Regions from separate parts of the Mycobacterium sp. IDUB_9 genome, predicted to be linked through region 2. Evidence: predicted binding sites of a transcription regulator. Region 2 holds the regulator's gene; the other holds the start of a gene.
The links. The regulator LexA, encoded in region 2, represses DNA repair genes until DNA is damaged. The targets are predictions, from matches to a motif close to CGAACANNTGTTCG.

Region 1: ACZY08_RS15675 (HNH endonuclease signature motif containing protein) is a predicted target of LexA. The motif match lies at 12,315-12,328, and genes of this name have one in related genera.

Annotation. Positions count from the first base shown of each region.
Region 1 covers NZ_JBVAXU010000003.1:271,113-286,351, reverse strand. The annotation lists gene ACZY08_RS15730 (endolytic transglycosylase MltG) at 1-1,103, shown strand, start outside; gene ACZY08_RS15725 (shikimate dehydrogenase) at 1,141-1,974, shown strand; gene ACZY08_RS15720 (prepilin peptidase) at 1,984-2,406, shown strand; gene aroC (chorismate synthase) at 2,525-3,724, shown strand; partial or broken gene ACZY08_RS15710 (shikimate kinase) at 3,724-4,248, shown strand; gene aroB (3-dehydroquinate synthase) at 4,430-5,509, shown strand; gene ACZY08_RS15700 (B-4DMT family transporter) at 5,567-6,136, opposite strand; gene ACZY08_RS15695 (M24 family metallopeptidase) at 6,170-7,255, shown strand; gene efp (elongation factor P) at 7,280-7,843, shown strand; gene nusB (transcription antitermination factor NusB) at 7,846-8,331, shown strand; gene ACZY08_RS15680 (molybdopterin-dependent oxidoreductase) at 8,423-10,678, shown strand; gene ACZY08_RS15675 (HNH endonuclease signature motif containing protein) at 10,742-12,310, opposite strand; gene ACZY08_RS15670 (GntR family transcriptional regulator) at 12,577-13,332, shown strand; gene ACZY08_RS15665 (4Fe-4S dicluster domain-containing protein) at 13,329-13,556, shown strand; gene ACZY08_RS15660 (ABC transporter substrate-binding protein) at 13,567-14,997, shown strand; gene ACZY08_RS15655 (ABC transporter permease) at 15,042-15,239, shown strand, end outside.
Region 2 covers NZ_JBVAXU010000003.1:478,245-493,483, reverse strand. The annotation lists gene ACZY08_RS16745 (DUF349 domain-containing protein) at 1-732, opposite strand, end outside; gene ACZY08_RS16740 (class III extradiol ring-cleavage dioxygenase family protein) at 961-1,647, shown strand; gene miaA (tRNA (adenosine(37)-N6)-dimethylallyltransferase MiaA) at 1,635-2,573, shown strand; gene dapF (diaminopimelate epimerase) at 2,593-3,459, shown strand; gene hflX (GTPase HflX) at 3,505-4,914, shown strand; gene ACZY08_RS16720 (PE-PPE domain-containing protein) at 4,924-6,432, opposite strand; gene ACZY08_RS16715 (molybdopterin-dependent oxidoreductase) at 6,541-8,829, opposite strand; gene ACZY08_RS16710 (acyl-CoA dehydrogenase family protein) at 8,930-10,090, shown strand; gene ACZY08_RS16705 (LGFP repeat-containing protein) at 10,270-12,621, shown strand; gene lexA (transcriptional repressor LexA) at 12,672-13,391, opposite strand; gene ACZY08_RS16695 (LysM peptidoglycan-binding domain-containing protein) at 13,634-14,161, shown strand; gene nrdR (transcriptional regulator NrdR) at 14,326-14,781, shown strand; gene ACZY08_RS16685 (PhzF family phenazine biosynthesis protein) at 14,794-15,239, opposite strand, start outside.

The DNA of each region.
Region 1 (15,239 bases), 210 kb from region 2:
TCATCGTGGTGGTGATCGGCGCGGTGTTCCTCGGGTCCAGGCTGTGGCACGGCATGTCAGGGTCGGCCGGCGACTACGCGGGGGACGGTGTCGCCGATGTCGTCATCCAGGTCCACGACGGCGATTCCACGACAGCCATCGCCAAGACCCTGCAGGAACAGAAGGTGGTCGCCACGATCAAGGCCTTCGTCGACGCGGCCCACAAGAACGAGGCGATCTCGGCGATCCAACCCGGGTTCTACAAGCTGCGCACCGAGATCCCGGCGGCGAACGCCGTTGAGCGCCTGACTGATCCGGAGAGCCGGGTGGGCAAGCTGACCATCCCGGAGGGTCGTCAGCTCGACGACACCGCGGATGTCAGGACCAAGGCCGTCACCGAAGGCATCTTCACGTTGATCTCGCAGGCCTCCTGCGTCGAACTCGACGGCGCGAAGCGCTGCGTACCCGTCGAGGAGCTACGGGCGGCCGCGCAGACGGCGCCCGCCGCAGCCTTGGCGGTACCCGACTGGGCTGCTGGTCCGGTTGCGGCAATGCCCAACGATCACCGGCGGCTCGAAGGGCTGATCGCGCCCGGCACCTGGAACGTCGACCCGGCCGGGAAGCCACAGGACATCCTGTCCACCCTGATCGCCGGCAGCGCCACCATGTATACCCAGAGCGGACTGCTGGACACTGCCGCGGCCATGCAGATGTCGCCGTACGAGATCCTCACGGTCGGGTCTCTGGTGCAACGCGAGGCCAAGCCGCAGGACTTCGACAAGGTTGCCCGGGTGATCTACAACCGACTCGCCGAACACCGCAAGCTGGAGTTCGACTCGACGGTGAACTATCCGCTGGACCGCCAGGAAGTGGCGACCACCGATGACGACCGGGCCAAGACCACCCCGTGGAATACCTATATGAGTCAAGGGCTTCCGCAGACACCGATCTGCTCGCCCGGCACCGATGCACTCGCCGCGGCCGAGCATCCGGCGGCAGGGGACTGGTTGTACTTCGTGACCGTGGATCTGCAGGGCACCACCTTGTTCACCCGCGACTACGAACAACACCTGGCCAACATCGAACAGGCGCAGCACAACGGTGTCCTCGACAGTGCCAGATAGGCGGCCCGCCGCCGTGCCAGATAGGCGGCCCGCCGCCGTGCCAGATAGGCGGCCCGCCGCCGTGCCAGATAGCGGCCGCAAAGCCGCAGTCCTCGGCTCGCCGATCACCCATTCGCGTTCGCCGCAGCTGCATCTGGCCGCCTACCGCGCGCTGGGGCTGCCGTCATGGACCTATGAGCGCATCGAGTGCACGGCCGAACAACTGCCGGGCCTCGTCGGGACGCTGGGCCCGGAATGGGTCGGCCTGTCGGTCACCATGCCCGGCAAGTTCGCCGCCTTGGAGTTTGCCGATCAGCGCACCGACCGCGCCCAATTGGTGGGCTCGGCCAACACCCTGGTCCGGGCGTCCACGGGTGGGTGGCGCGCCGACAACACCGATATCGACGGAGTGATCGGCGCGCTCGGCACGGCCGGCGACTCGGCACTGGTCATCGGATCCGGCGGTACGGCTCCGGCCGCTGTGGTCGCCCTGGCCGAACTCGGCGCGCGGCAGATCACCATCGTCGCCCGCGACGAGACCAAGGCATTGCGTTTGGTGGAGTTGGCCGGTCGGTGCGGAGCGCAGGGCAGCTGGTGCGACATCGGCGGCACGGCGCTGAGCGACACGGTGGCCACCGCGGATGCGGCGGTCAGCACCATCCCGGCCGACGTGGCGGCCGCCTACGCGGGCAAACTGGCCGCGGTGCCGCGGGTGCTCGACGCCATCTACGACCCCTGGCCGACCCCGCTGGCCGAGGCCGTCGAGGCGGCAGGCGGCGAGGCGATCAGCGGGCTGCAGATGCTCCTGAACCAGGCCTTCGCCCAAGTGGAGCAGTTCACCGGAATGCCTGCACCCAAAGAGGCGATGAGAGACGCGCTGCTCCGGCCTTAGCCTCGGTTGATGGGGGTAGGGGTAGCCGTCATCGTGGTGTGGCTGGTGACGTTGAGCGCGTTCGATATTCGGGAACGGCGGTTGCCGAACTGGCTGACGCTTCCCGGGGCGGCGCTGATTCTGGGTGCGGCGACACTGGGTGGACATGGCCCCGCCGCAGTGGCCGGCGCCGCGGCTCTGTCGGTGCTGTATCTGGTGGTGCATCTGGCATCGCCACGGGCCATGGGCGGTGGCGACGTCAAACTTGCGGTCGGGCTGGGTGCGATGACCGGCGCCTTCGGTGCCGATGTGTGGTTGTTGGCGGCGTTGGCCGCACCGTTGGTCACCGCATTCCTGGCACTCGGCGCGGCCGTGCGCGGGATCAGGACAGTGCCGCACGGACCGTCGATGTGTGCGGCCAGCGCGGCCGCGGTGGCGCTGGTTCTCGCCTAGCCGCACCGAGTTCCGGTTCGTGTTCGACCCTCGGCCGGAATCTCGCCCACAAGCCGACGTTCGTCGCCGAGGACCACGGATTTCGGGAGGCAAACCCCGACGTGGGAGAATGACAGCCGTGTTGCGATGGACCACAGCTGGTGAATCCCACGGCCGCGCCCTGGTGGCCATGCTCGAAGGGATGGTTGCCGGCGTGCCCATCACCTCTGAGGAGATCGGGGTACAGCTCAAGCGTCGTCGTCTCGGCTACGGCCGAGGCGCCCGGATGAAGTTCGAACAGGACCAGGTCACCATGCTGGCCGGGGTGCGCCACGGCACCACTTTGGGCGGGCCGATCGCGATCGAGATCGGCAACACCGAATGGCCCAAATGGGAGACCGTGATGTCGCCGGACCCGGTCGATCCGGCCGACCTCGATGTGGCACGCAATGCCCCGCTCACCCGTCCCCGCCCCGGGCATGCCGACTATGCCGGCATGCTCAAGTACGGCTTCGACGACGCCCGCCCGGTGCTGGAACGTGCCAGTGCCCGCGAGACCGCGGCACGCGTGGCGGCAGGCACCGTGGCCCGGGCCTTCCTGCGAGCGGCGCTCGGTGTCGAGGTGGTCTCCCACGTCATCTCCATCGGAGCGTCGGCGCCGTATGACGGCCCGCCGCCGCAGTTCTCCGATCTGGAGGCGATCGACGACAGCCCGGTCCGGGCGTTCGACAAGGACGCCGAGGCGTTGATGATCGCCGAGATCGAGGATGCCAAGAAGGACGGCGACACCCTCGGTGGTGTCGTCGAGGTCGTCGTGGCGGGTCTGCCGATCGGTTTGGGCTCGTTCACCAGCGGTGACAACCGCCTGGACAGCCAGTTGGCCGCCGCGGTGATGGGCATCCAGGCGATCAAAGGCGTGGAGATCGGCGACGGCTTCGAGACTGCACGCCGTCGCGGCAGCGTCGCACACGACGAGATGTACCCGGGCCCCGACGGAGTCCTCCGCTCGACCAACCGGGCCGGCGGCCTCGAAGGCGGCATGACCAACGGCCAGGCGCTGCGGGTCCGGGCCGCGATGAAGCCGATCTCGACCGTCCCTCGGGCACTCGCGACCGTCGACATGGCCACCGGCGAAGAAGCCGTCGCCATTCACCAGCGGTCCGACGTGTGCGCGGTGCCGGCGGCAGGTGTGGTGGTGGAGACCATGGTCGCCCTCGTGGTGGCCCGTGCCGTGCTGGAGAAGTTCGGCGGGGACTCGCTGGCCGAGACCCGCGCCAACATCGACGCCTACCTGCGGGCCGTCGCCGAGCGCGAGCCGGCGGCGCAGGCTCTGGGCTGATGGCCCCCAAGGCGGTACTGATCGGCCTGCCGGGTTCGGGCAAGTCGACCATCGGCCGCCGGCTTGCCAAGGCGCTGAACCTCACGATGCTCGACACCGACGCCGCGATCGAGGAGACCACCGGCCGCACGATCGCCGACATCTTCGCCACCGACGGTGAGGCGGAGTTCCGCCGTATCGAAGAAGAGGTCATCCGCTCGGCGTTGTCCAGCCACGACGGCGTGCTGTCGCTGGGCGGCGGCGCCGTCACCACCCCTGGAGTGCGTGCCGCCCTGGCCGGTTACACCGTGGTGTACCTGGAGATCAGCGCGGCCGAGGGGGTGCGCCGGACGGGCGGTTCCACGGTCCGGCCACTGCTGGCCGGGCCGGACCGGGCCGAGAAGTTCCGTGCCCTGATGTCCGAGCGGGTGCCGCTGTACCGGCGGGTGGCGACCATGCGGATCAACACCAACCGGCGCAATCCGGGCGCGGTGGTGCGCACGATCGTCACGCGACTGGAAGACTCCCCACCCCAGAAACAGGCCGAGCAGCCGCGGACCGGCAAGCGGCGGCGGCGTCGCCCGCCCTGGCGGCGCGGTCCGGCTTCGGGGGCGACATCTGGTTCTGAGTCCACCGGCGGCAAACCCCCAGCTACCTCTTCCGATACTGAATCGAAAGCCATACCCACCCCAGCGGCCCTGGCCGCTCGCAACGCGGAGCGACATGATGACTGACCCGGTAATCGTCGAGGTACTGGTGGACCGGCCCTACCCGGTCATCATCGGAACCGGCCTGCTGGGCGAGCTGGGAAACACGCTGGAGGGGCGCCACAAGGTGGCGATCCTGAATCAGCCGGTGCTGACCCAGACCGCCGAAGCCGTGCGGCAACACTTGGCCGACAAGGGAATTGAAGCCCACCGCATCGAGATTCCAGATGCCGAGGCGGGTAAGGAACTGCCCGTCGTCGGCTTCATCTGGGAAGTGCTGGGGCGCATCGGCATTGGCCGTAAAGACGCCGTCGTCAGCCTGGGCGGGGGAGCGGCCACTGATGTCGCAGGCTTTGCTGCGGCCACTTGGTTGCGCGGCGTCGACATCGTGCACGTACCCACCACGCTGCTGGGTATGGTCGACGCGGCGGTGGGCGGAAAGACCGGGATCAACACCGATGCCGGCAAGAACCTCGTCGGCGCGTTTCATCAGCCGGCCGCGGTGCTGGTGGATCTTGCGACCCTGGAAACCTTGCCGCGCAACGAGATTGTCGCCGGGATGGCCGAGATTGTGAAGGCCGGCTTCATCGCCGACCCCGTCATCCTCGATCTGATCGAGGCTGATCCGGAGGCGGCCGTCGATCCCACCGGAACCGTCCTGCCCGAACTGATCCGTCGCGCGATCACGGTGAAGGCTGAGGTAGTTGCTGCTGACGAACGCGAATCGCAGTTGCGTGAGATCCTCAATTACGGCCACACCCTCGCACACGCCATCGAGCGCCGCGAGCGGTACAAGTGGCGCCACGGCGCCGCCGTGTCGGTGGGATTGGTGTTCGCGGCCGAATTGGGCCGGCTGGCCGGGCGTCTCGACGACGAGACCGCCGACCGGCACCGTTCGGTGCTGACGGCGCTCGGATTGCCGGTCACCTACGACGCCGCAGCACTGCCCCAGTTGATGGACTACATGGCGGGCGACAAGAAGAACCGCTCGGGGATTCTGCGGTTCGTCGTGCTCGACGGACTGGCGAAGCCGGGCCGACTGGAAGGCCCTGACCCGTCGCTGTTGGCGGCCGCATACGCAGAAGTGGCGCGGGCCTGATCGCCCGCGCCACTTACGACTGAGAATTCTGCTCTGCCCCTCACAGGCAGGGGATGGCTACTGCTTGGGCTGCTCGGGGTACTCGATGGTCTGAGTGGTGTCGTCGGTGGTCTCGGCGGCGCCGTTGGCGCTCACGGCGGCGAACACGTCGGTGTCGGCGCGATCGTCGGCGGCCAGGCCGTGGTGGCGTTGGCGGGGCTGCGGCGGGGCCTTGCGGTCCACCAGCCAGCGGCCCACGGTCACGCCTGCCACGCCGAGCAGGAACACCAGCAGCGCTGTGAACGCCGCGAACGTGGTGACCTCGTTCAACAGCGCATCGGTGTACAGGCTCTTGTAGAAGATCCCGATGAACCACGCCACCGCGCCGCTGACGATGCCGGCGAACAGGCCGGCGATCAGCCAGATCATCGCCATGTCGGCACGACGATCCGGATCCGGATTGCTACGCGCGTCCCTCTGGCCGTCAAGCAGACCCCAGATCAGCACTCCGATCCCGAACAACGTGACGAGCCCCAGGCTGAACCAGGTGGCATTACCCGGCGAGGCGTTGATCAGTGCTCCTTGCAGTAAGCGCACGATGACCATCGCTGTTGCGAACACCACTCCACGCAGTAACCACTTGCTCATGGGGGCACACTGTAGCGAGTAGCGTCACCGACCGTGACTATTTCCCAGCGCAGGGACCGGCTGCGGCGTCGACTAGCCGACTCGGGCCTGGACGCAATGTTGGTAACTGACCTGGTCAACGTGCGTTATCTGTCCGGATTCACGGGTTCGAACGCGGCCCTGCTGATCCTCGCCGAGAACGTCGTGCCGGTGCTGGCCACTGATGGGCGCTACCGCACGCAGGCCGCGCAGCAGTCGCCGGACGCCGAGGTGGTCATCGAGCGGGCCTGCGGGTCGCACTTGGCCGGGCGGGCCGCCCGAGCCGGAGCCGTGCGGTTGGGTTTCGAGAGCCACGTGGTGACCGTGGACGCCTACACGGCGCTTACGAAGGCAGCCGGCGACTCGGTCGAGTGGGTACGCGCGGCCGGCACGGTGGAGGCCCTGCGGGAGGTCAAGGACGCCGGCGAGATCGCCATGCTGCGGTTGGCGTGTGAGGCCGGCGACGCCGCGCTCACCGATCTGCTGGAACGCGGTGGTCTGCGGCCCGGCCGCACCGAACGGGAGGTCCGCAACGAGCTGGAGGCCCTGATGCTCGATCACGGCGCCGACGGGCCTTCCTTCGAGACGATCGTGGCGACGGGCGCGAATTCCGCCATCCCGCACCACCGGCCGACGGATGCGGTGCTGGCCGCCGGGGACTTCGTGAAGATCGATTTCGGTGCCCTGGTGGCCGGCTACCACTCCGACATGACGCGCACGTTCGTGCTGGGCCCGGCGGCGCAGTGGCAGCGCGACATCTATGACCTGGTCGCCACCGCGCAGCAGGCCGGGCGCGACGCGCTGGCCCCCGGCGTTGTGTTGAGCTCGGTCGATGCGGCATCGCGCCAGGTCATCGCCGATGCGGGCTACGGCGAGAACTTCGGTCACGGCCTCGGACACGGCGTCGGACTGCAGATCCACGAAGCACCGGGAATCAATGCCGCTGCCGCCGGTACACTGCTTGCTGGCTCTGCGGTGACCGTCGAGCCAGGTGTCTACTTGCCCGATCGCGGCGGTGTCCGCATCGAGGACACCCTGGTCGTCGGCGAGGCGGCGCCCGACCTGCTTACCCGGTTCCCCAAAGAACTGGCCATTTTGTGACAAAAGCTTAGGAGCTACACCCTCATGGCATCGACTGCCGACTTCAAGAACGGGCTCGTCCTGCAGATCGACGGACAGCTGTGGCAGATCGTCGAATTCCAGCACGTCAAGCCGGGCAAGGGCCCGGCCTTCGTGCGGACGAAGCTGAAGAACGTCGTGTCCGGCAAGGTCGTCGACAAGACCTACAACGCCGGTGTCAAGGTGGAGACCGCCACCGTGGACCGCCGCGACGCGACGTACCTGTACCGCGACGGCAACGACTTCGTCTTCATGGATTCCGAAGACTTCAACCAGCATCCGCTGTCCGAGGCGCTCGTCGGCCGTTTGGCCGACTTCCTGCTGGAGAGTCTGCCGGTGCAGATCGCCTTCCACGACGGCGTTCCGCTGTACCTGGAGCTGCCGGTGTCCGTCGAGCTCGTGGTTTCCCACACCGAGCCGGGCCTGCAGGGTGACCGTTCCAGCGCCGGCACCAAGCCCGCCACGATGGAGACCGGTGCCGAGATCCAGGTTCCGTTGTTCATCAACACCGGCGACAAGCTCAAGGTTGACACCCGTGACGGTAGCTACCTGGGCCGCGTGAATGGCTGACCATGCCTGACCGTCGTGGTGACCGGGGCCGTCACCAGGCCCGTAAGCGGGCCGTCGATCTGCTGTTCGAGGCCGAGGCCCGCGGTTTGACGGCTGAGGCGGTGGCCGATGGTCGTGCCGCGCTGGCCGAGGATCAGGACGACGTCAGCCCGCTGAACCCCTACACGGTGTTGGTGGCGCGCGGCGTCACGGAGCACGCCGCGCACATCGACGACCTCATCTCGGCGCACCTCCAGGGTTGGACGCTGGAGCGGCTGCCCGCCGTGGACCGGGCCATCCTGCGGGTGGCCGTGTGGGAACTGCTGCACGCCGAGGATGTTCCCGAGCCCGTGGCAGTGGACGAGGCCGTCGAACTGGCCAAGGAGTTGTCCACCGATGAATCGCCCGGGTTCGTCAACGGTGTGCTGGGCCAGGTGATGTTGGTGACGCCGCAGATCCGCGCGGCCGCCGCCGCCGTACAAGGCGTCCAGGACAACTCCGACCAGTAGGTACCTGTCCCGAACATCGGGATCACCGGTGCATTCGGTGCCACGATGCTGTTACGTGTGTTGGCACACGTAACAACATCGGAGGCCGCTGATGGGACACGAGCCGAGAAAAATCGCGGATATCGGCCAGGACGGCCTGCATCTGCACGCCTGTCCGCTGTGTGAGGCGATGTGCGGCTTGGAGATTCAGGTCTCCGACGGCAAGGTGGCGAGCGTTCGGCCGAACAAGGCCGACCAGTGGAGCGCGGGGCACATCTGCCCGAAAGGCGCCTCGCTGGCCGCGTTGCATGACGATCCCGACCGCATCCGCCGGCCGATGATCAAGGTCGACGGGCAGTGGCACGAGGTCGACTGGGATACCGCGTTCCGTCGCTGCACCGAACTGCTCGCGCCCGTCATCGAGAAGTACGGCATCGGCGCGGTCGCCGCGTACACCGGAAACCCACTGGCACACTCATTTTCGCTGTCCAGGTATGCGGCGATCCTGCTCGGCCTGTCCGGCATGCCGATCACCTATTCGCCGGGCACCATCGACCAGTGGCCCAAGAACCTGTCGTCGCACCTGATGTACGGCAGCTGGTGGGCGTTTCCGACACCGGACATCCAGCGCACCGACCTGTTGGTGGTCATGGGCGCCAACCCCGCTGCCTCGCAGGGCTCGTTGCTGGCCGCGCCTGACGTGATGGGCATCATCGGCGGTATCCGCAAGCGCGGCAAGGTGATCGTCATCGACCCGGTGCGCACCGCCACAGCGGCCAAGGCCGACGAATGGCTGCCGATCACCCCTGGCACCGATGCGGCCCTGCTGCTCGGGATCGTCCACACGGTGTTCGACGAAGGGTTGGTCAATCTCGGCGACCTGGAGCGCCACCTCGACGGGGTGTCGACGCTACAGCGGGTGGTTGCCGAATGGTCGCCCGAAAGGGTCTCTGCCGCAACGGGTATCGCTGCGGAGCGGATTCGCGGACTGGCCCGTGAACTGGCGGGCACACCGCGTGCGGTGGTCTACGGCCGGATCGGCACCTGCAACCAGGAGTTCGGCAGCCTGGCCAGCTGGCTGGTCGACGTGGTCAACATCGTCACCGGTCACTTCGACACCCCCGGCGGCGCGATGTTCGCCACCCCGACCGCGTGGACGGTCACCAGCCAGCCGATCCCGGGGCTGGAGGACGGGGCGCCGAACTTCGGCCGTTACCGCACGCGGGTCCGCGGGGCCAAAGAGGTGATGGGTCAGGTCCCGGTGTCGTGCATGCTCGAAGAGATCACCACCCCCGGCGAGGGACAGCTCAAGGCCCTCATCACGGTGGCCGGCAACCCGGTGCTGTCGACTCCGGGCGGCGACAAACTCGACGAGGCGCTGCCGCAGTTGGACGCCATGATCTCGGTGGACCTGTGGCTCAACGAGACCACCAAGCACGCCGATGTCATCCTGCCCGGTGCCTCGGCGCTCGAGCAGCCCCATTCCGCCGATATGCTTTTGGGCGCGGCGATCAACAGCTTCGCGCGCTACTCGCCGCCGGTGTTCCATCGCGAGGATCCCGACGCACCGGAGGAATGGGAGATCCTGATCCGGCTGACCGGGTTGTGCACCGGCACCCCGGCCGAGGACGTCGACATCGCCGCGCTCGACGACGGCTGGTTCGACTACCTGTGCTTCACCCAGGGGCTCGACGGCGCCGAGATCCGCAAGCACTACGACGGCGGTGGTCCCGAACGGATGCTCGACCTGACGCTGCGCACCGCCGCGTTCGGCGACCGATACGGCGATAACCCGGACGGCCTGACCCTGGACAAGCTCAAGGCGCATCCGGACGGGATCAACTACGGCCCGATGGTGCCTCGAGTGCCCGAGGTACTCGGGACCTCCGATCAGAAGATCCGAGTGGCGCCGCAGTACCTGCTCGACGACCTGCCCCGGCTGTCCGAGCGACTCGACCGCGCTCCCGAGGATCTGGTGCTGGTCAGCCGCCGGCATCTGCGGTCCAACAACTCCTGGTTGCACAACGTCGGTTCGTTGATGAAGGGCCGCGATCGGTGCACCCTGCTGATGCACAGCCAGGATGCGGCGTCTCGCGGGATTGCCGATGGCGACAATGCGGAAGTGGCGTCGACCGCCGGAAAAATCGTGGTGCCCGTCGAGGTGACCGACGCGATCAAGCTGGGAGTGGTGTCGATGCCGCACGGCTGGGGGCACGGTCAGACCGGCACCCGGCTCGGCGTCGCCAACGCGGCACCGGGGGTGAACACCAACATCCTGTCGCTGCCGGACTTCATCGATGAACCGTCCGGAAACGGTGCACTCAACGGCATACCGGTGACAGTCAGCCGGACGCTGACCGAAGGTTAGGGCGGAACTCAATCGCGGTGCACGCCTGCGTGGTCGAGATGAGTCGAGGGGGCGTTCGTTGCGTCAAGAACTTTGTTCCGGTGCAACCAGTAGTTCCTCGGGATGGAAGTGGTGGTTGAGGGTGTCCTGCCCGGTATCCATCAGGGGTGGCGGGTGCCAGTGGATCCGGCCTGTGTCGGGATCGACGCTGGTGGTCCAGCCCAGTCCGACGAGGCGGTTGTCGGGTCCGCAACTCAGTGCGAGGTCGGGGGCGTCGGTGTGGCCGCCGTGTTGCCAGTCGGTCTTGGCGTGGTGGACTTGGCAGTGGTCGGCCGGTGCGGTGCATCCGGGGCGGGTGCAGCCGCGGTCACGGTTGTAGAGCAGGAGTCGTTGGGCTTTGGTGGCCAATCGTTTTGTGCGGGCCATGTAGAGCGGTTCGGCGGTGTGGTGTTCGTAGACGATGAGGTAGTGGAAGCTGTGCGATGCCAGCCGGATGAGGTCTGTCATCGGTATTCGGATGCCCGCCCCGGTGACGGCGACGCCGGCTCCGGCTTCCAGTTCGGCCAGTGTGGTGGAGACGACCACGGTGACCGGGAGCCCGCCATGTTGGCCGAGTCGTTTGGACATCAGTAGTTCGCGCAGCGCGGCCTTGAGTGCGTCGTGGTTGCGTTGAGCCTGGGTTCGGGTGTCGCGGTCGGCGGCGGTCTGCTGCTCTTGCTGAGCTTGCTGGTCTGGGGATGTGCCGGTGGCGCGGGCCTGTGGATCGGCCGAATCGATGCCGGTGTCCGGGATCTCGGTAGCAGCCGCCTCGGGCTCGGCCTCAACGTCAGCAGCCTCAACGTCAGCAGCCTCAACGTCAGCAGCCTCGGCGTCAGGGGCATCGGGAATATCTAGTGGGTTGGGTGTGGGGTTATGGACCGGTTGTTGGTCACTGGGGTTGTTGAGGCCGGGCGCGCCCCACACGCCGGTGACGGTTGTCAGATACGAAGCGGTCTCGGGATCCAGCCAGCCCTGCACGTGCACCAGTCCGTCTGGGTCCTGTTTGCCGATACTTAGCCCACGCAGATGTGCTGCGACGTCGGGGCTATCGCCGTCCTGGTTGAGCAGATACAGCAGCTTGTCGGCGGCGGCTTTCAGTGTTTCGGGAGTGTCTCGGGCCGCTGCGCTCACCAGGTCGGATTCGATCTGGGCGAGTTCAGCTGTGCTGACGTACTTTTCGGCTTTCGCCAGTATGCCGCCGATGATCGTGATGTGTTCGGTGTTGATCGTTCCCGAGCCGAGCGCCTGGGCGCAGGCGGGCAGCGACGGTTCGAGCACCTCGCCGGTGAGGCCGTAGCGCGGCCCCAAGTCTGTTGCCGCGGCGACTCTGCGTGATGCTTCCTTGCGGCTGATCCGCATCCGGGTGGCAAGGGCATCGGTCCATGATTTGGCACCGATCTCGGCTGGGCTGGTCCGGGCCATCAGTGCGGACTGGATGCGGTGATCGATCATGGCCTGGGAGCGGGCCTGCCGTTCGCGTCCGGACTGGATCGCCAACAACTCCGCGGTGTCGAAACCGGTGAAATCAACATCGGCCAGCGTCGCGGTTGCTGCCAGGTGGCCGGCCAGCGCGGTCTGCGCTGCGTCCCGACTCTGCACCAACCCGATGTTCATGATTCGAACACTAGTTCGATACGCCGACAAGAAAACGCTGTTTGGGACTGGTGAGACCAAAGTGGCCAAAGTTTTTGAGCCGACCCAAACGACATTTCGATCATCGCGATTTGTAAATTCTCCTCGAGCGCGAGGTGGCGTAATAACGGTCGGCACGTCGGTTTCGCCAGGTACGGCACGTCCGTCGGCGGCGCAATCCGTTAACCTGCGCCGACGGTGAATTCGCGGCACTGCGCGGCGCCTGGTTCGCCCCTTACCTTGAGTGCGTGTCGCAGCCCGAAGCCCATCCCTTATCGCTGCCGAGCCGGCGTGCGCGCGCCGATCAGGCCCGCCAGGTGGCTGACGTGCTCCGCCATCAGATCTACGAAGGCACCTATGACGGTGCCCTACCGGCCGAGGCGGACCTGGCCGCCGAATTCTTCGTCTCCCGCAACACCATCCGTGAAGCCCTCGCGGTGCTCAAGACCGAGGGTCTCATCGACCGCGGCACCAAGGTGGGCACGCACGTGGCGGCCCGCAAGTACGATCACGGCCTCGACGCGCTGGTGGGTCTGAAAGAGACCTTCAAGGACTACGGCGACGTGCGCAACGAAGTCCGTGCCGTCCAGCGACTCTCGGCCCCACCGGCAGTGGCTCGAAAGCTGGCGCTTGAGCCGGGAACGCAAGTGGTGTTCATCGAGCGCCTGCGCTACCTCGCCGATCTGCCGCTGTCGCTGGATCTGACCTACCTGGCTCCCGACATCGGTGAGGAGGTGATCGGCCATCCGCTGGAGAGCAATGACATCTTCGCGCTCATCGAGCGGGTCAGCGGGCGGCGCCTGGGTGGGGCGAGCCTTGCCCTGGAAGCGGTTTCGGCCGACCCGCATTCCGCAGCGACATTGCAGGTGCCGGCCGGATCGGCATTGCTGATGGCCGAACGGCTGACCAGTCTGGATGACGGAACGCCCGTCGACCTGGAGTACATCAGGATGCGTGGTGACCGAATCACCATGCGCGGCAACCTTATTAGGAGAGACGCATGACGCTGGTCAATCAACGCGCCGATGTCCCGGTGACCATCGACGAGTCCCTGTGTATCGAGGGCTGCACATTGTGTGTCGACGTGTGCCCGCTCGATTCACTGGCAATCAATCCTGAGAACGGTAAGGCCTTCATGCACGTCGACGAGTGCTGGTACTGCGGGCCCTGCGCGGCCCGCTGTCCCACCGGCGCCGTGACCGTCAACATGCCCTATCTCATCCGCTAGAGGACCCGACGTGAAAACAGCCCTGATCGCCCTCACCGCCGGTCTCACACTCGTGACCGCCGGCTGCTCCCTGGACTCGGCGACGAAATCTTCCGACACAGTCGATGTGGTCGTCGGCTACCAATCCAAGACCATCAACACCGTCACCGCCGGAACCTTGCTGCGCGCCCAGGGATACCTGGAACGCCGCCTGGCCGATATCACCACCCGTACCGGCACCAAGTACAACGTGACGTGGCAGGACTACGACACCGGCGCACCCATCACCGCGCAGATGGTCGCCGAGAAGATCGACATCGGTTCCATGGGCGACTATCCGATGCTCATCAACGGGTCCAAGACGCAGGCCAACGAACGCGCCAAGACCGAGATCGTCTCGGTCACCGGGTACAACCCGAAAGGCGCGCTGAACATGGTTGTGGTGGCACCTGATTCGCCGGCCAAGTCCTTGACCGACCTGGCCGGAAAGAAGGTCTCGGCCAGCGTCGGTTCGGCGGGCCACGGCATGCTGGTGCAAGCACTCGGCAAGACCGGTCTCGATGCCAAGACCGGGGTAGAGGTGCTCAACCAGCAGCCGCAGGTCGGCGCATCGTCGCTGGAATCGGGCCAGGTTCAGGCGCTTTCACAGTTCGTCGCGTGGCCGGGGTTGTTGGTCCAGCAGGGCAAGGCCAAGCTGCTCTACGACGGGGCCGAGCTGAACTATCCGACCTTGCACGGCGTGGTGGTGCGCCGGGCGTATGCGGCTGATCATCCGGAGGTCCTCGACGCCTTCCTGCAGGCCCAACTGGATGCCACCGACTTTCTCAACACCAAGCCGTTGGAGGCGGCCCGCCTCGTGGCCGAGGGCAGTGGGCTGCCACAGGAGGTCGTCTACCTGTACAACGGGCCGGGTGGCACCTCGTTCGACGCCACGCTCAAGCCATCGCTGGTCGATGCGCTCAAAGGTGATGTGCCCTACCTGAAGTCGATCGACAACTTCGCCGATCTCGATGTGCCCGGTTTCGTGCAAGACGCGCCGTTGCGTGCGGCGTTCGCCGCGCGGGGCCAGGATTACGAGAAAGCGCTGGCCTCGAACGCCAATCCGTCGGCGTTGAGCGGCACCGATCCGGTGTGCCACAGCACGGTCGACAATCCTGCCACCGCTGGTGAACTCTGGCTCGACGGATCTGATGCCACCACGGCGGCCGCGACCCCGGTCTGCCTGCTCAAGGCGATCCGCCAGGCACAAGGCGAGGGCAAGAAGGTCCGCGCCGCCTACATCTCCGACGCTGAACTGGGTACCCGTTGGTTCGCCGACAAGTCTGTGTGGGTGCGTCTGCCCGCTCCAGGTAGTGAGGGCTATCTGCCGTTCGGAACTCAGGCCGGTGCCGAGCGCTACACGGCGACGCATCCCGGTGCGGCGATCGTCGACTATCAGCAAGCACTCGCAGGTGCGGTGTGACCACCACCGACACCGCTCCGGCGGCGGTAAGCGACCCGCCGGCCGTGCCGGAGGATGTCCGTACCCGTCGCACGCCCTCTGCCTGGCCGCACCGCCTGGTGCGCCTGGCGTCGGTGGTCAGCGCGATCGTACTGTGGCAGCTGTTGACGGCCAACGACGTGCGCTTCGGTCTGCGGTTCGACACCCTGCCCACCGTCACCGAAATCGCTGCAGCCCTGGTGAACCGGTTGGGCACACCGGAG
Region 2 (15,239 bases):
GCGGTCCAGTTCGGCGAAGTGCGACCCGCGACGGCGGTTGAAAGTCTCGCGAGCCGACGAGTAGCGCTTCCACAGCGCGTCGTCGAGCTTGCGGTCCAGCCCGGTGATGGTGCGCCACTCATCGAGGATCTCGCGCAGCCGGTCACCGGCGGCCTTCCACTGGGTGGCGTTGGCAGCCAGATCCTCGGCCTCGGCGGCGAGCGCTTCCTTGCGTGCGGTTTGGGCGGCGCGATGCTCGTCACGCTGGGCGCGCTCGGTCGCCGCAGCCGCGTCGGCGTGCTCCAGAATTGCGGCCAGGCGTGCGCTCAACGCATCAACGTCGCCCAGAACCGCTGCGGTGGGCAGACTTTCAGCCAGCGTGGCGGCCGCCGACTTGATCTTGCGGGCATCGCCGGTGCCGGAGGACAGCCGGTGTTCCAGCAGAGCGACCTCGGTGTGCAGATCATCGAAGCGCCGGCCGAAGTGCGCGTACGCCGATTCGGTGTCACCGGCCTGCCACGAGCCGATGACACGTTCGCCGGATCCGTTGACCAGCCACACCGTGCCGTCGGCATCCACTCGACCGAATTCGTGCGGATCGCCCGTCGGTGCCACCGCGACCACCGGCGCGACCCGGCTCGGGCGGGGAACGGGGCGGGGTGGTCCGGGCCTTGGGATAGATGAAGGCGTTGGCTTCGGCGCGGGCCCGGAGGTGGTCGGGGGGGTGGCTTCGCCTGGCTCACTGGTTGTCATATCCGCTCCTCGTACTCCGCACGGTTACCCGCGCATCTGCCGCGCGACGCGGCGCCTGATGCTGTCGCTTTGTCCGCTATTGAAGCAGGTCGTGCTGTGCCGTGCCCACGGCTTTCGGCGCAATGCCCTGACAAACTCGGATGCGCGGTGCCCGCGACGGGCCGTTCTTGAGCGTCCTACCGGCCCTCGGCGCGCAGCGCAGCCGTGGCCGCGCACTAGTTTGGTGAGGTGCTGAGCGCCATCGCGATCGTCCCCGCCACACCGGTTCTGGTGCCCCAACTGGTGGGCGCGGCCACGGTCGAGGTCGCCGGGTTACGTGAGGCCGTCATTGCCGCCGCGGGCTCGTTGCCGCCGAAGTGGCTGGCGATCGGCGCCGGCCCCCGCGACGCGGTGTACGGGCCGGACTGTGCCGGGACTTTCGCCGGCTACGGCGTCGACGTCCCGGTGGCACTCGGTCCCGGGCCCGTGGGGGAGCCGGTTGAGCTACCGCTGTGTGCGCTGGTCGCCGGCTGGATCCGCGGACAGGCCACACCCGGTGTCGGCATCGAAGTGCACGCCTACGCTGCCTCACACCCCGTCGGTGAGGCGCTGGCCCGCGGCCGGGTCCTGCGCGCCCGACTCGAAGAATCGCCGGATCCGGTCGGTGTCCTCGTGGTCGCCGACGGCCTGAACACGCTCACCCCGACGGCCCCCGGCGGCCATGATCCGGACTCGGTTCCGGTCCAACAGCAGCTCGACGACGCATTGGCCACCGGAGACCTGTCAGCGCTGGCCGAACAGCCCGGGACCGTCCTCGGCCGGGTCGCCTACCAGGTGCTGGCCGGGCTGACCGAACCCGAGCCGGGCTCGGCCCGTGAGCTCTACCGTGGAGCGCCGTACGGCGTCGGCTACTTCGTCGGCGAATGGCTCCCGTGACCAGGCCCATCGCGGTCATCGGGCCGACCGGCACGGGGAAGTCGGCACTGGCGCTGGCCCTGGCCGAGAATCTGGGCGGGGCACGAGGCGCCGAAATAGTGAACGCCGATGCGATGCAGTTGTACCGCGGGATGGACATCGGCACCGCGAAGCTGCCGGTCGCCGAGCGGCGCGGCATCCCGCACCACCAACTCGATGTCCTCGACGTCACCGAGACCGCCACGGTGGCCCGTTACCAACGGGATGCCGCGGCTGACGTGGAGGCCATCGCGGCTCGCGGCGCGGTTCCGGTGATCGTGGGCGGTTCCATGCTCTACATCCAGTCACTGCTGGACGAATGGACGTTCCCCGCCACCGACCCGCAGGTACGGGCCCGGTGGGAGGCCCGGTTGGCCGAGGTGGGGGTGGCCGCCCTGCATGTCGAGCTGACCCGGGTGGACCCAGCGGCGGGGGCGTCGATCCTGCCGACCGACGGTCGGCGAATCGTGCGGGCCCTGGAAGTCGTGGAGCTCACCGGTCAGCCCTTCGCGGCGTCGGCGCCGAGCATCGGCGCACCCCGATGGGACACCGTGATCATCGGGTTGGACTGGGACACAGCCATTCTCGATGAACGTCTGCAGCGACGCACGGACCTGATGTTCGACGCCGGACTGGTGGACGAAGTGCGCGGGCTCATCGACAGCGGACTGCGCGACGGGGTCACCGCGGCGCGGGCACTCGGATACGCGCAGGTGCTGGCTGACCTCGATGCCGGGGGCGATGGTTCGGATTTCCGTGAGGCCCGACGTGCCACGTTTATAGGCACCCGGCGCTATGTGCGCCGGCAACGGTCCTGGTTCCGGCGTGACCACCGGGTGGTGTGGCTGGACGGCGCAGCCGACGGGCTGGTGCACGACGCACTGCGAGTGTGGCGGCACGTATCCTGATCAGGTGATCTTCGACGGCGTGGGCTTTGTGAAAGGGCACGGCACCCAGAACGATTTCGTGGTGCTGCCCGACCTCGACGCTGCGGTGTCACTGACACCGGCCGCCGTGGCCGCACTGTGCGACCGGCGCCGTGGCCTGGGCGCAGACGGCGTGCTGCGGGTGACGACGGCCGGTGCCGCACATGCTGCCGGAGTATTCGAGAGGCTGCCTGACGGGGTTGCGGCCAACGACTGGTACATGGACTACCGCAATGCCGACGGGTCGATCGCGCAGATGTGCGGCAACGGGGTGCGGGTATTCGCGCACTACCTGAGGGCCTCGGGGTTGGAATCCGCCGACGAGTTCGTGGTCGGATCGCTGGCCGGGCCGCGTCCGGTGGTGCTGCACAGCGTCGGCGCCACCACTGCGGACGTCACGGTCGAGATGGGCAAGGCCAACCAATTCGGGGCGGGGACCGCGGTGGTCGGGGGCCGCAGTGTCAGCGGGCTGGCCGTCGACGTGGGCAATCCGCACCTGGCATGTGTCGGCCTGACCGAGGACGAGTTGGCCGACCTGGATGTGGGTGCGCCCGTGTCCTTCGACACGCACCTGTTCCCCGAGGGCGTCAACGTCGAGGTCCTCACGGTTCCGCTCGACGGCGCAGTGTCAATGCGCGTGCATGAGCGTGGCGTCGGCGAGACCCGCTCCTGCGGCACCGGCACCGTCGCGGCCACGCTGGCTGCCCTGGCCCACCAGGGTGTCGATACCGGGACGTTGCGGGTGCGCATCCCGGGCGGCGAGGTCACCGTGACCATCACCGACTCCACCAGCTATCTGCGCGGCCCCTCCGTACTGGTGGCACGCGGTGACCTGTCCGAGCAGTGGTGGAACGCTGCGCACGCCTAATTGGGGTGCGCGCGGCCCGATCCACGTGACACCCTGTAAGTACATATGACTCATCCACAACACCCCGTCACCCCCAGCACCGGTGAGCTTGCCCTCGAAGACCGCGCCTCGTTGCGCCGCGTCGCAGGGCTCTCCACCGAACTCGCCGACGTCACCGAGGTCGAATACCGCCAGCTGCGGCTGGAGCGGGTGGTCCTGGTCGGAGTGTGGACCGAGGGCAGTGCGGCCGACGCCGACGCCAGCCTGGCCGAGTTGGCGGCCCTCGCCGAGACCGCCGGCTCGGAAGTACTCGAGGGGCTCATCCAGCGCCGAGACAAACCCGACCCGTCCACCTACATCGGCTCGGGCAAGGCCATCGAACTGCGCGAGGTGGTGCTGGCGACCGGCGCGGACACCGTCATCTGCGATGGCGAACTCTCGCCTGCCCAGCTCAACTCGCTGGAGAAGGTCGTCAAGGTCAAGGTCATCGACCGCACCGCACTGATCCTGGACATCTTCGCCCAGCACGCCACCAGCCGGGAAGGCAAGGCGCAGGTGTCGCTGGCCCAGATGGAGTACATGCTGCCCCGGCTGCGCGGTTGGGGTGAATCGATGTCGCGCCAGGCCGGCGGTCGCGCCGGCGGCGCCGGTGGTGGTGTGGGCACCCGCGGACCCGGCGAAACCAAGATCGAGACCGACCGTCGCCGCATCCGTGAGCGGATGGCCAAGCTGCGCCGCGAGATTCGCGATATGAAGAAGATCCGCGACACCCAGCGCAGCCGACGGCTGGGCTCGGATTCCGCTTCGGTGGCCATCGTCGGCTACACCAACGCCGGCAAGTCCAGCCTGCTCAACGCATTGACCGGGGCCGGCGTGCTGGTCGAGAATGCCCTGTTCGCCACCCTCGAACCCACCACGCGGCGTGGCGAATTCGACGACGGGCGGCCGTTCGTGCTGACCGATACCGTCGGCTTCGTCCGGCACCTGCCCACCCAATTGGTCGAGGCGTTCCGGTCGACGCTCGAAGAAGTGGTCGACGCCGACCTGCTGGTGCACGTCGTGGACGGCTCCGACGAGCATCCGCTGGCGCAGGTCAACGCGGTCCGGCAGGTGGTCAATGAGGTGGTTGTCGAATACAACATCACCCCACCGCCGGAGTTGTTGGTAGTCAACAAGATCGACGCGGCCACCGATCTCGGGCTCGCCGCGCTGCGGCGTGCCCTGCCCGACGCGGTGTTCGTCTCCGCGCACACCGGTGACGGGCTGGACCGGTTGCGGGCCCGCATGGCGGAGATGATTCCGCCAACCGACGCCACGGTGGACGTGACCATTCCCTACGACCGTGGGGATCTGGTGGCGCGGGTGCACGCCGAGGGCCGGGTGGACGCCACCGAACACACCGCCGATGGCACCCGCATCAAGGCGCGGGTACCCATGGCGCTGGCCGCCGGCCTGAGCGAGTTCGCCACCTTCTGAGCACGAGCGTCAGGCGGCCGGTTTCTTCTTGGCGTTGGCGCGGGCGGGCTTGGCGTCGTCTTTTGCCGTGTCCTGACCCAGGGCCTTACGCACCGTGCTGCCGATGGACTTCGCCGCGTCGCGCGCCGGATGTCCCTTGATGCCAAGGGTTTTACGCAACGACGGACGGGCCGGCTCGGGAACTGTGGTCTGGTCGTCATCGGGTGTGCTCAGCGCGGTCTCCGGCTTGGCGACCGTGCTCACCCGGACCACCGGTTTGCGGTCGGACGTCGCGGCGATCTTCGTGGTGGCGAGAACGGCGTCGTCGGGGGTGCCCTGCACCGTGACGGTATCGCCGGACTGGGTCGGGTCGGTCCAGCCGGGCAGTGGGTCGAGTCCGGGGTCGAGCGCCGCCCGGACGCCCTCGGGGATGTCGTTGATGAGGTCGCCGGCCAACTTCACCGGGTTGACCCGGGGCAGCAGCTGGAACGGCGTCGGCGTGCTGTAGTCGGTTCTGGTGTAACCGGTTTCGATCAGGGTCTGCGCGATCGGGGAAACCAGGTCGACCAGCGGAACCACCAGGGCCGACGTGCCGGTCGCGGCACCCAGGTCGAGGAAGGGCTGCATGATCGGCAAGGTCTTCGCCGGCAGGGTGACGTAGTACGTGTCGCTGCCGTCGACTTTCTGGCAGTGGGTTTCGGTGGTGCAGCTCGCCTTGGCGTTCTCGATCGCGGCCTGCACCTGCTCCGGCGTGTAGCCGTACGGGGTTGCGGTGTCGGGGTCATCGCCCCTGGGATCCAGATAGGTGCCGTGCACGTATTGGAATCCGGCCAGCGCGTTTGCCAAGGCGAGCGGATTGAGCACCCAGGAGGGAGCATCGGCGACACCGTCGTACTGCAGCGCGATGTCGTAGGTCTCGATGCCCGTGTCCGTCGGGGTCGGTTGGCCGAACGTCGCATCGAGGATGGGGACGGTACCCAGGATCGCCAGCCGTTCGAAGAGCCCGCCGTCGGGGCGGTTCGGGTTACCGATCAGGACGAAGCTCAGGTTCTGTTTCTGCTCGTCGGTCAGGTCAGCGAGATTGCCTTTGACGATGCTGGCCACGGTGGCGCCCTGCGAATAGCCGAAGACCGCCACCGGGTGCGCCGCGCTGGGATTGTTGGCGCCTACGAGTTCGCTGGTCAGCCGGCTGACACCGCTGGCAACGGACACGTTCCACTTGGCGCCCTCCAACCCGCCCCAGCCCGCGAGCGGGATCGGCCAGAACTGAGCGATATAGGGGATTGCCACCGGGGCGGCACAGTCCTGGGCACCGCAACTGCCGCTCGGCTGTACGTAATACGCGACTGCGTTGGCCAGGTAGTTGTTGGAGTCCTGCGGATTCGGGGTTCCCGTGCCGGGCACGACCAGCGGGGTCACGGCCACGACCAGGCCGACCGCCGCAGTGCCGATGGGCGTCAGGCCGATGACCACCGAGCCGGATACCGCGACGGCGCCGACCAGCACTGACCTGGCAGCAGAACGGGGTGAGAATCGCATCGGCCGGGATCTCCTTCTGCTGACGACGCCGTCAGCGCTGAGGGGATCTTTGCACCGGCACGTATGCGCCATCGGGCAAACGGCGGAACTGCCTGCCGCCCAATGATTTCAGCGTGCCCGGATCACCGGCGGCTCGTGTGCCCGGACCGGGGGGAGTGCTGCGTCGAACTTCTCCACCTGCACCAGCACATGGGCTCCCGTGCAGCCGCGGGCCAGCGAGGAGGTACCGACATCGTCGGTGAGCATATTGGGATTGCCGTGTACGCACATCGAGTCGGGGTCGGCCGGATCGGCCGGGTCGAACCAGGCCCCGGTCGACAGTTGCAACACCGCCGGACGCAGTCGGTCGTCGATCACCACCCCGGCCAGGCAGGCTCCGCGATCGTTGAACACCCGCACCACGTCGCCATCGGTGAGCCCGCGGGCCGCGGCGTCGGTCGGGTGGATCCGGATAGGTTCGCGCCCTCGCACTTTCGACGCCTGACTGACTGCGCCGCCGTCGAGTTGGCTGTGCAACCGGGCCGCAGGTTGATTGGCCAGCAGATGTAACGGATATGCCTGGGCACGCTCACCTCCCAGCCACTCGGTCGGCTCGTACCAGCGAGGATGACCGGCACAGTCGTCGTAGCCGAATCCGTCGATGGTGTCCGAGAAGATCTCGATGCGGCCGCTCGGGGTGGCCAACCGGCGCCCGAGGGGATCCGCCCGGAAATCGGCCAGCAGCGTCAGTCCCGGCTCGGTGGGCAGCCGCAACTGTCCTGCGGCCCAGAACTCCTCGAACCCGGGAACCTCGAAATCCAGTCCGGTGGACCACTTTTCATACATGTGGACCAGCCACTCGCGCGCCGTGCGACCCTCGGTGAACTGCGGGCCGAAGCCGAGCTGCTCGGCCAACGCCGAGAACGTGGTGTAGTCGTCGCGGGAGTCGGCGTACGGCTGGGTCAGCGCGGGCATGGCGACCAGGAGTGGGTCGTTGCGCGAACCCGAGTAGTCCTCGCGCTCATAGGCGGTGGTCGAGGGCACCACGATGTCGGCATGCTTGGCCATCGCCGTCCAATACGGGTCGTGCACGACGATGGTGTCCACCCGGGACAGGGCCCGGCGCAACCTCGGAATGTTCTGGTGATGGTGAAATGGATTGCCGCCGGACCAGTACACGCATTTGATGTCGGGGTAGGTCAGTTGCAGGCCGTTGTAATCGAACGGCTGACCCGGGTGCAGCAACATGTCGGTGACGGCCGCGACCGGGATGAACGTCTGCACCGGGTTGAGGCCCTGCGGCAGCACAGGCAGCCCGCACCGCAGCGGTGGCAACCCCGGCTCGTTCATCGACCCGTAGCCGTGCCCGAAACCTCCTCCGGGAATACCGATCTGGCCCAACATGGCGGCCAGGGTCAGCCCCATCCACGGCGCCTGTTCGCCGTACCTGATGCGCTGCAACGACCAACTGACGGTGACCAGGGTGCGTGAGGCGGCCATCCGCCGGGCCAGCGCCGTGAGCTCGTCGGCAGGTAGACCGCTGAGTCGAGACGCCCACTGTGGAGTCTTGGCAACGCCGTCATCGCCGCCCAGCAGGTAGCGCTCGAACCGTTGGTATCCGGTGCAGTACGTGTCGAGAAAATCCCGGTCGGCCAGCCCTTCGGTGGCCAGGACATAGGCCAGCGCGAGCATCACCGCGACATCGGTACCCGGCACCGGAGCCAGCCATCGACAGTCGCCGTCGACATCGTCGCGCAGCGGGCTCAGCGACACGATCTGTCCGCCGCGTGCACGCATCCGGTGCAGCGCGCCGCGGGCCGGATGTGCCGTGGTGCCACCGTGATTGATACCTGTGTTCTTCATCGCGACACCGCCGAAACACACCAGCAGGTCGGTGTGTTCGGCGATGACGTCCCAATCGGTGGAGCGCTTGAACAGGTCGTCGTGGGTGCCGACCACTCGCGGCATGATCGCTCCGGTGGCACCCAGGCTGTAGGAGTGGCGGGAAAACGTATAGCCGCCGAGCATTTTCAGAAACCGATGCACCTGGCTCTGGGCGTGGTGGAAGCGTCCCGCGCTGGCCCAGCCGTAGGAGCCGCCGTAGATCGCCTCGTTGCCGTAGGTGTCGACGACCCGGCGTAGCTCGCCGGCCAGCAGGTCGGTGAGCTCATCCCAGGTCACCGAGACGTACTCGTCGACGCCCCGCTCGGTACTGGGGCCGGGGCCGTCGCGCAGCCAGCCGCGTCGCACCGCCGGTCCGGCGATCCGCGAGCGGTGTCGGATCGAGCCCGCGAGGTTGCCGAGCAACGGAGATGGATCGGCGTCACCGTCCAGTGGGGTGACGGCGGCGATGTCGCCGTCTGCGATGTCCGTGGTGAAGGCACCCCAGTGCGCGAGGCTCACGGGCGACCTGGGCATGACCGGAGTCTACGGCCGGTCCCCACCCCTCCCCGGGCTGACCAACCACCCGGTTGGTATAGGTTGGCCCAAATCCGTAACCAGTACCGGAGGTCACACCATGGGCAGTGTCGTGAAGTACGACCGCACGTTGTTCGAGCCCGAGCACGAGTTGTTCCGCGAGTCATACCGGGGATTCCTGGACAAACACGTCGCGCCGTTCCACGACCAGTGGGAGAAGGACAAGATCGTCGACCGCGGGGTCTGGCTGGAGGCGGGTAAGCAGGGCTTTCTCGGGATGGCGGTGCCCGAGGAGTACGGCGGCGGCGGCAACGACGACTTCCGGTACAACACGATCGTCTGCGAAGAGACCGTGGCCGGCCGCTACAGCGGCATCGGTTTCAGCCTGCACAACGATGTCGTCGCGCCCTATCTGCTCCGGCTGGCCAACGAAGAGCAGAAGCAGCGCTGGCTGCCCAAGTTCTGCACGGGTGAATTGATCTCGGCGATCGCAATGACCGAACCGGGTACCGGTAGCGACCTGCAGGGCATCAAGACCCGCGCGGTCCGCGACGGTGACCACTACGTCCTCAACGGATCCAAGACCTTCATCACCAACGGCATCAACGCTGACCTGGTGATCGTCGTTGCACAGACCGACCCCGAAAAGGGGGCTCTGGGATTCTCGCTGCTGGTGGTCGAACGCGGCATGGAGGGCTTCGAGCGGGGCCGCCACCTCGACAAGATCGGTTTGGAGGCCCAGGACACCGCGGAACTGTCGTTTACCGATGTCAGGGTGCCGGTCGAGAACCTGCTCGGCGAGGAGGGCCAGGGCTTTGTCTACCTGATGCAGAACCTGCCGCAGGAACGCATCTCGATCGCCATCATGGCCGCCGCGGCGATGGAGGCGGTGCTCGAGCAGACGTTGCAGTACACCAAGGAACGCAAGGCCTTCGGTAAGCCGATCGGCAGCTTCCAGAACAGCCGGTTCCTGTTGGCCGAACTGGCGACCGAGGCCACCGTGGTGCGGATGATGGTCGACGAGTTCATCCGGTTGCACCTCGACGAGAAACTCACCGTGGAGCAGGCCGCGATGGCCAAGTGGTACTCCAGCGAGAAGCAGGTGGAGCTCATCGACCGCTGCTTGCAGTTGCACGGTGGTTACGGCTATATGCGTGAGTACCCGGTCGCCCGGGCTTACCTGGATGCGCGGGTTCAGACCATTTACGGCGGCACCACCGAGATCATGAAGGAGATCATCGGACGCAGTCTGGGTGTCTGATCGCCCCAATTTTGGCCAGGTGACGCCTCCGGAAGCCCATATCTGGGCCAACGGATCCAGATATTGGGCCTTTTTTGGTCATGATCGGCCACGTTCCTTGGTTATCGTCACGTGCTGACGCAAAGTTGTCCGGGCGGGACATTTCTAAGGAAACTTTGCCGAACGAGCGGGGAGGGCGCATGACTAGGCCGGGAGCGAGGCTGAACGCAGCCGTGTGGCGGTTGGGGGTCGGCCTGCTCGCACTCGTAGTCGCTTGTTTGGTGGTGCCGGCGGTGGCTTCGGCCACCCCGGAGGCGGATGCCGACGCGGCTGTCACCTCCGCGTGGGAGGCCACCGGTGGCGACGGCGGCCCGCTGGGGCCGCGGCAGGGCGACGTGTACGCGGTGGGTTCTGGCTTCGCGCAGAACTTCGCCGGGGGCAAGATGTTCTTCACCCAGCCGACCGGCGCTCATTTCATGCAGGGCGCAATCCTGGAGAAGTACGAGTCGTTGGGCGGTCCGGCCGACGGCGACATGGGATTCCCCACGATCGATGAGGGCGCCGGACGGGCGGCCGACAGTCGCAACTCGACCCTGAGCGCGCCCGACAACCCGGTCATCTTCTGGACTCCGTCCACCGGCGCCCGGGTGGTGCGGGGTGCCATCAATGCTGCGTGGGACAAGCTCGGTGGCTCCGCCGGATTGCTGGGCGTCCCCGCTGACGACGAGATGTTCGACGGCGATGTCATCTCACAGAAGTTCACCGGCGGCGAGATTTCGTGGAACCGCAAAACCAAGGCATTCACCACGGAGCCGCCGGAACTCGCCGACCAGCTTGCCGGCCTGGACGTACCGATGGATCCTGCTTCGGCGATCGCCGCCGCGCGTCGCGAAGCAGGTGGCGTGATGGGACCACTGGGAGCCAAGGACGGCGACCAGTATCCGATCGGCGACGGCGGGTTCGGCCAGAAGTACGCCGGCGGCAAGATCTTCTACAGTCCGGCCACCGGAGCCAACGCCATCACCGGCCAGCTGCTCGAGAAGTACGAAAGCGTCGGTGGCCCCGAGGGTGATCTGGGCTTCCCGACCACCAGCGAGTCCGAGGGCGGGTTGGGTCCCAACAGCCGGATCAGCACCTTCGCCGCTGCCGACAACCCCGTCATCTTCTGGACTCCGGACTACGGCGCGGTGATCGTGCGGGGCGCGATGAACGCGGCCTGGGAGAAGCTCGGCGGGGCGAAGGGCGCATTGGGCGCCCCCATGGCCGACCAGACCGAAGACGGCAGTGTCGTCAGCCAGCGGTTCAGCGGGGGAGTCATCTCGTGGGACCGCGACGCCAACAAGTTCACCACCGAGCCGTCGAAACTCGCCTCCGAATTGAGTGGCCTGCAGGTTCCGGGACTCGGTCAGACCCCGGCCTCGGGGCCGCAGCCTTCCGGTGCGGACACCAAGAAGCCGTTCGCCTGGCATTGGAGCTGGTGGTGGCTGATCGCGGTGGTCCCGGTTGTGCTGCTCGCCGGGCTGATCGTGGGGGCCGCGCTGTGGCACCGTCGGCGCGCCGGTGGCGACGACGACTTCGACCACGACCCGTTCGACGATGACTACGACGGCGGACCCGGGGATTCGTCGTACGACGACGAGCGGTACGACGAGGCCCGCTACGGCTCGCGTGGGTATGACCACGACGAGTACCGCGATGATCGCGGCTCCGATGCGGCGAACGTTCATGGGCCGAGCGCCGCCTATGGCGGCGAGGCCGCGACGGCGCGGTTCGCCGGGCCGGGCGCGGAACCGGCAGGGGCGGCGTCTCCGTACGACGGGCCAACCGATATCGCCATCCCGGTCAGTCAATGGGCCGCCCCGAACGGAGCGGCGGGTGTTTACGGGGCACCTGGCGAGGACGAGGAACCACCGGAGGATTCCTCGCAGCTGGCCGGCCCGGAACAGGGATTCGACGACTACGACGACGATGACGACTTCGAAAACGACTATGAAGAGTCCGATTTCGAGGACGACGACTTCGACGACGAGGACCTCGATACGCCCATCGACGCCGACTTCGAGGAAGTTGCCGAGGGCGACGACGACGACATCGAAGCGGAGCTCGAAGAGGAGGAACTGGCGGACACCGGGTCACTGAGCGGTCCGGCCGGCGGAGTGCACGGGGCGCAGGGATTCTCGGCGCTGAGCGGCCTGGCAGTGCCCAGCGATCAGGACAACGTCGACACCGCACCGACCCGCGTCATCACCGAGGCCGAGGCCTACAGCAATGAGGCTTACAGCGGTGAGGCCTACAGCAGTGAGACCCACGGCGGTGACGCTCACAGCGGGCGCCACGCCGCCATCGAACTCGACGAGATACCCAGTGCCACCGCCATTCATCTACCGCTGGAGGACCCGCACCGCGCACCGGAGGGGTATCCGATCAAAGCGGACACCCAGTCGGGCCGGTACTGGGCACCAGACAGCAGTGAGTATGACGACGCAGTGGCGGAGATTTGGTTCGCCAGTGAGGAATTCGCCCGCACGAACGGCTTCGTGCGCACGGACTGAGCGGCAGGACCCGGCAACCATCTGGTGCAGCCGGGTCCGCCTCCGGTCGGTCAGATCTTGCGGATCACGGTGACTACTTTGCCGAGCACCGCGGCGTCATTGCCCGGGATCGGGTCGTATGCCGGGTTGTGCGGCATCAGCCAGACCTGACCGCGGGTCCGCTTGAACGTCTTGACGGTGGCTTCGCCGTCGATCATGGCTGCCACGATGTCTCCGTTGTCGGCCACGCTCTGCTGGCGTACCACCACCCAGTCGCCGTCACAGATGGCGGCATCGACCATCGAGTCGCCCACGACCTTGAGCAGGAACAGCGACCCCTCGCCGACCAGTTCGCGGGGCAGCGGGAAGACGTCCTCGACAGCCTGCTCGGCCAGGATCGGGCCGCCTGCGGCGATACGCCCGAGCACCGGCACGAACGTCGGTTCGGGTAGCGCGTCGGAGCCGGCCACGTCGGTCGACACCAGCGCCGCGGCCGCCGGATCGTCGGCGCCGCGTACGTCGACCGCGCGCGGGCGGTTGGGATCCCGGCGCAGGTAACCCTTGCGTTCCAGGGTGCGCAACTGATGGGCGACCGACGAGGTCGAGGTCAAACCGACCGCATCGCCGATCTCGCGGATGCTCGGCGGGTAGCCGCGACTGTTCACCGACGCGCGGATCACGTCGAGAATGGTGCGTTGCCGGTCGGTGAGCCCCTCGGCCCGGCGTGGACCCGCGCCATCCGATCCGGCCGGGCTGTCGGTCTTGCCGTCCCTGCTGCGGTCGTCGCTCATGGGGCCGAATGTAGTCGTTGATCCGACATTAATCAAACATGTGTTCGACGCGTGTTGCGGCGTGTCTGCTGGTGGGGCGGGCTGGGGGGCGGTTGCCGGCCGTGCGTCGGGTTGGCGGGCCGAACTTGTCGGTGCCCTGTTCTATCGTTTGGCAACAGTTCGATCACATGTTCTATCCATCGAACACTTGAGCGAGTATGTTCGAACACAAGAGCGAAACCGTCCCACCGAAAGGCAGTCAGATGGCGATCATCGATATCCCCGCCGATAGTCGTTCCCGCGCTGTTCGGGCCGTGCCGCAGTCCCCATCGCAGCGCGTCCGGGCCAGAGGCGGTGCCGGCACCAGGGGCAGCGCCACCTTCGGTACCGGTACGGCACGGCCGGTGCGCCGGGTGCAGCGGCCGGCCCCCGACCGACCCGCCGCCGGGACGGTCCGCTACCGCGGAACCGGAGTGCTCATGTCGCGGGCATCGCATCGCAGCCGGCCCATCACGCCGCTCACTACGGTGTTGCTGGCCCTGGTCGCCGCGGGTATCACGGTGTGGCTCGGCCTGGTGGCCCAATTCGGTGGGGTGATGGGGGCCGAGACCCCGACCCCGACCGAGCTCGCGGTGGTCCAGGTGAAATCGGGGGAGACGCTGCAACAGGTGGCGCGTCGGGTCGCCCCGGACGCCCCGGTAGCCCGGGTCGTCGAGCAGATCCGTGACCTCAACCAACTCGAATCCGTGGCGGTCGACTCCGGGCAGACATTGCTCGCGCCGGTTGGCTGAGCAGTGCAATGTCCGCTGAATCGTCCTGGCCGACAGCCACACTGGCCGGTGTCGGAGTGAGCACCTACTCGCCACTGGACCCGGCGGTGAGTCTCCCGCGGGCATCGCGGGTACGCTCAAGGGCGCTCGAACTAGTTGTCCGGCGGCATGACGAAGGAGCGGTAATGCATTGTCCGTTCTGTCGTCACCCTGATTCGCGCGTGGTCGATTCCCGCGAGACCGACGAGGGCCAGGCCATCCGGCGCCGGCGATCATGCCCGGAGTGCGGGCGTCGGTTCACCACCGTGGAGACCGCGGTGCTGGCTGTGGTGAAGCGCAGCGGGGTTACCGAGCCCTTCAGCCGGGAGAAGGTCATCCGTGGTGTGCGCCGGTCCTGTCAGGGCAGACAGGTCGACGACGATGCACTCAACGTTTTGGCGCAGAAGGTCGAGGATGCGGTCCGCGGCCTCGGCACGCCGGAGATCCCCAGCAATGAGGTCGGCTTGGCGATCCTCGGACCGCTCCGTGAACTGGACGAGGTCGCCTACCTGAGATTCGCCTCGGTGTACCGGTCGTTCTCCTCAGCCGAGGACTTCGAGCGCGAGATCGAGGCGCTGCGCGCGCACCGCGCCGAGGCGTAATTCAGTCCAGGTTCAATCCAGTCGGGTAGGCCCGTCGTTGACCACACGGCCGGCCAGACGAACCCAGCCCTCCGGGCTCCAGCGTGTCTCGATCACCGACCCCTTGCCCTGGATGATCGTGAGGTCCTGGCTGAGATAGTCGGTCATCCGCACCGCGGCAGCGCCGGTCGCCTCGTCTTCGGGAATCCCCAGATGGGGGGCGAACGACCTGGCGCGCACCGTGCCGTTCGCCTTGTCGATCCAGGCCCACAGGTAGTTCTCATCGGCGTCGTCGAAATCGTTGGGGTCGGCGGCGAACAACTCCTCCACCGAACTCAGGTCATAGATGGCGAACTCCGGTGCCCACTCGGACCGCGCGTTGACGACGGCACGATCTCCGTCGTACTCGACCTGGAGTATCCCGGCGGGCACCCGCAGGGTACGGACCGGCGATCCCACCTCACGCAGCCACCACGACG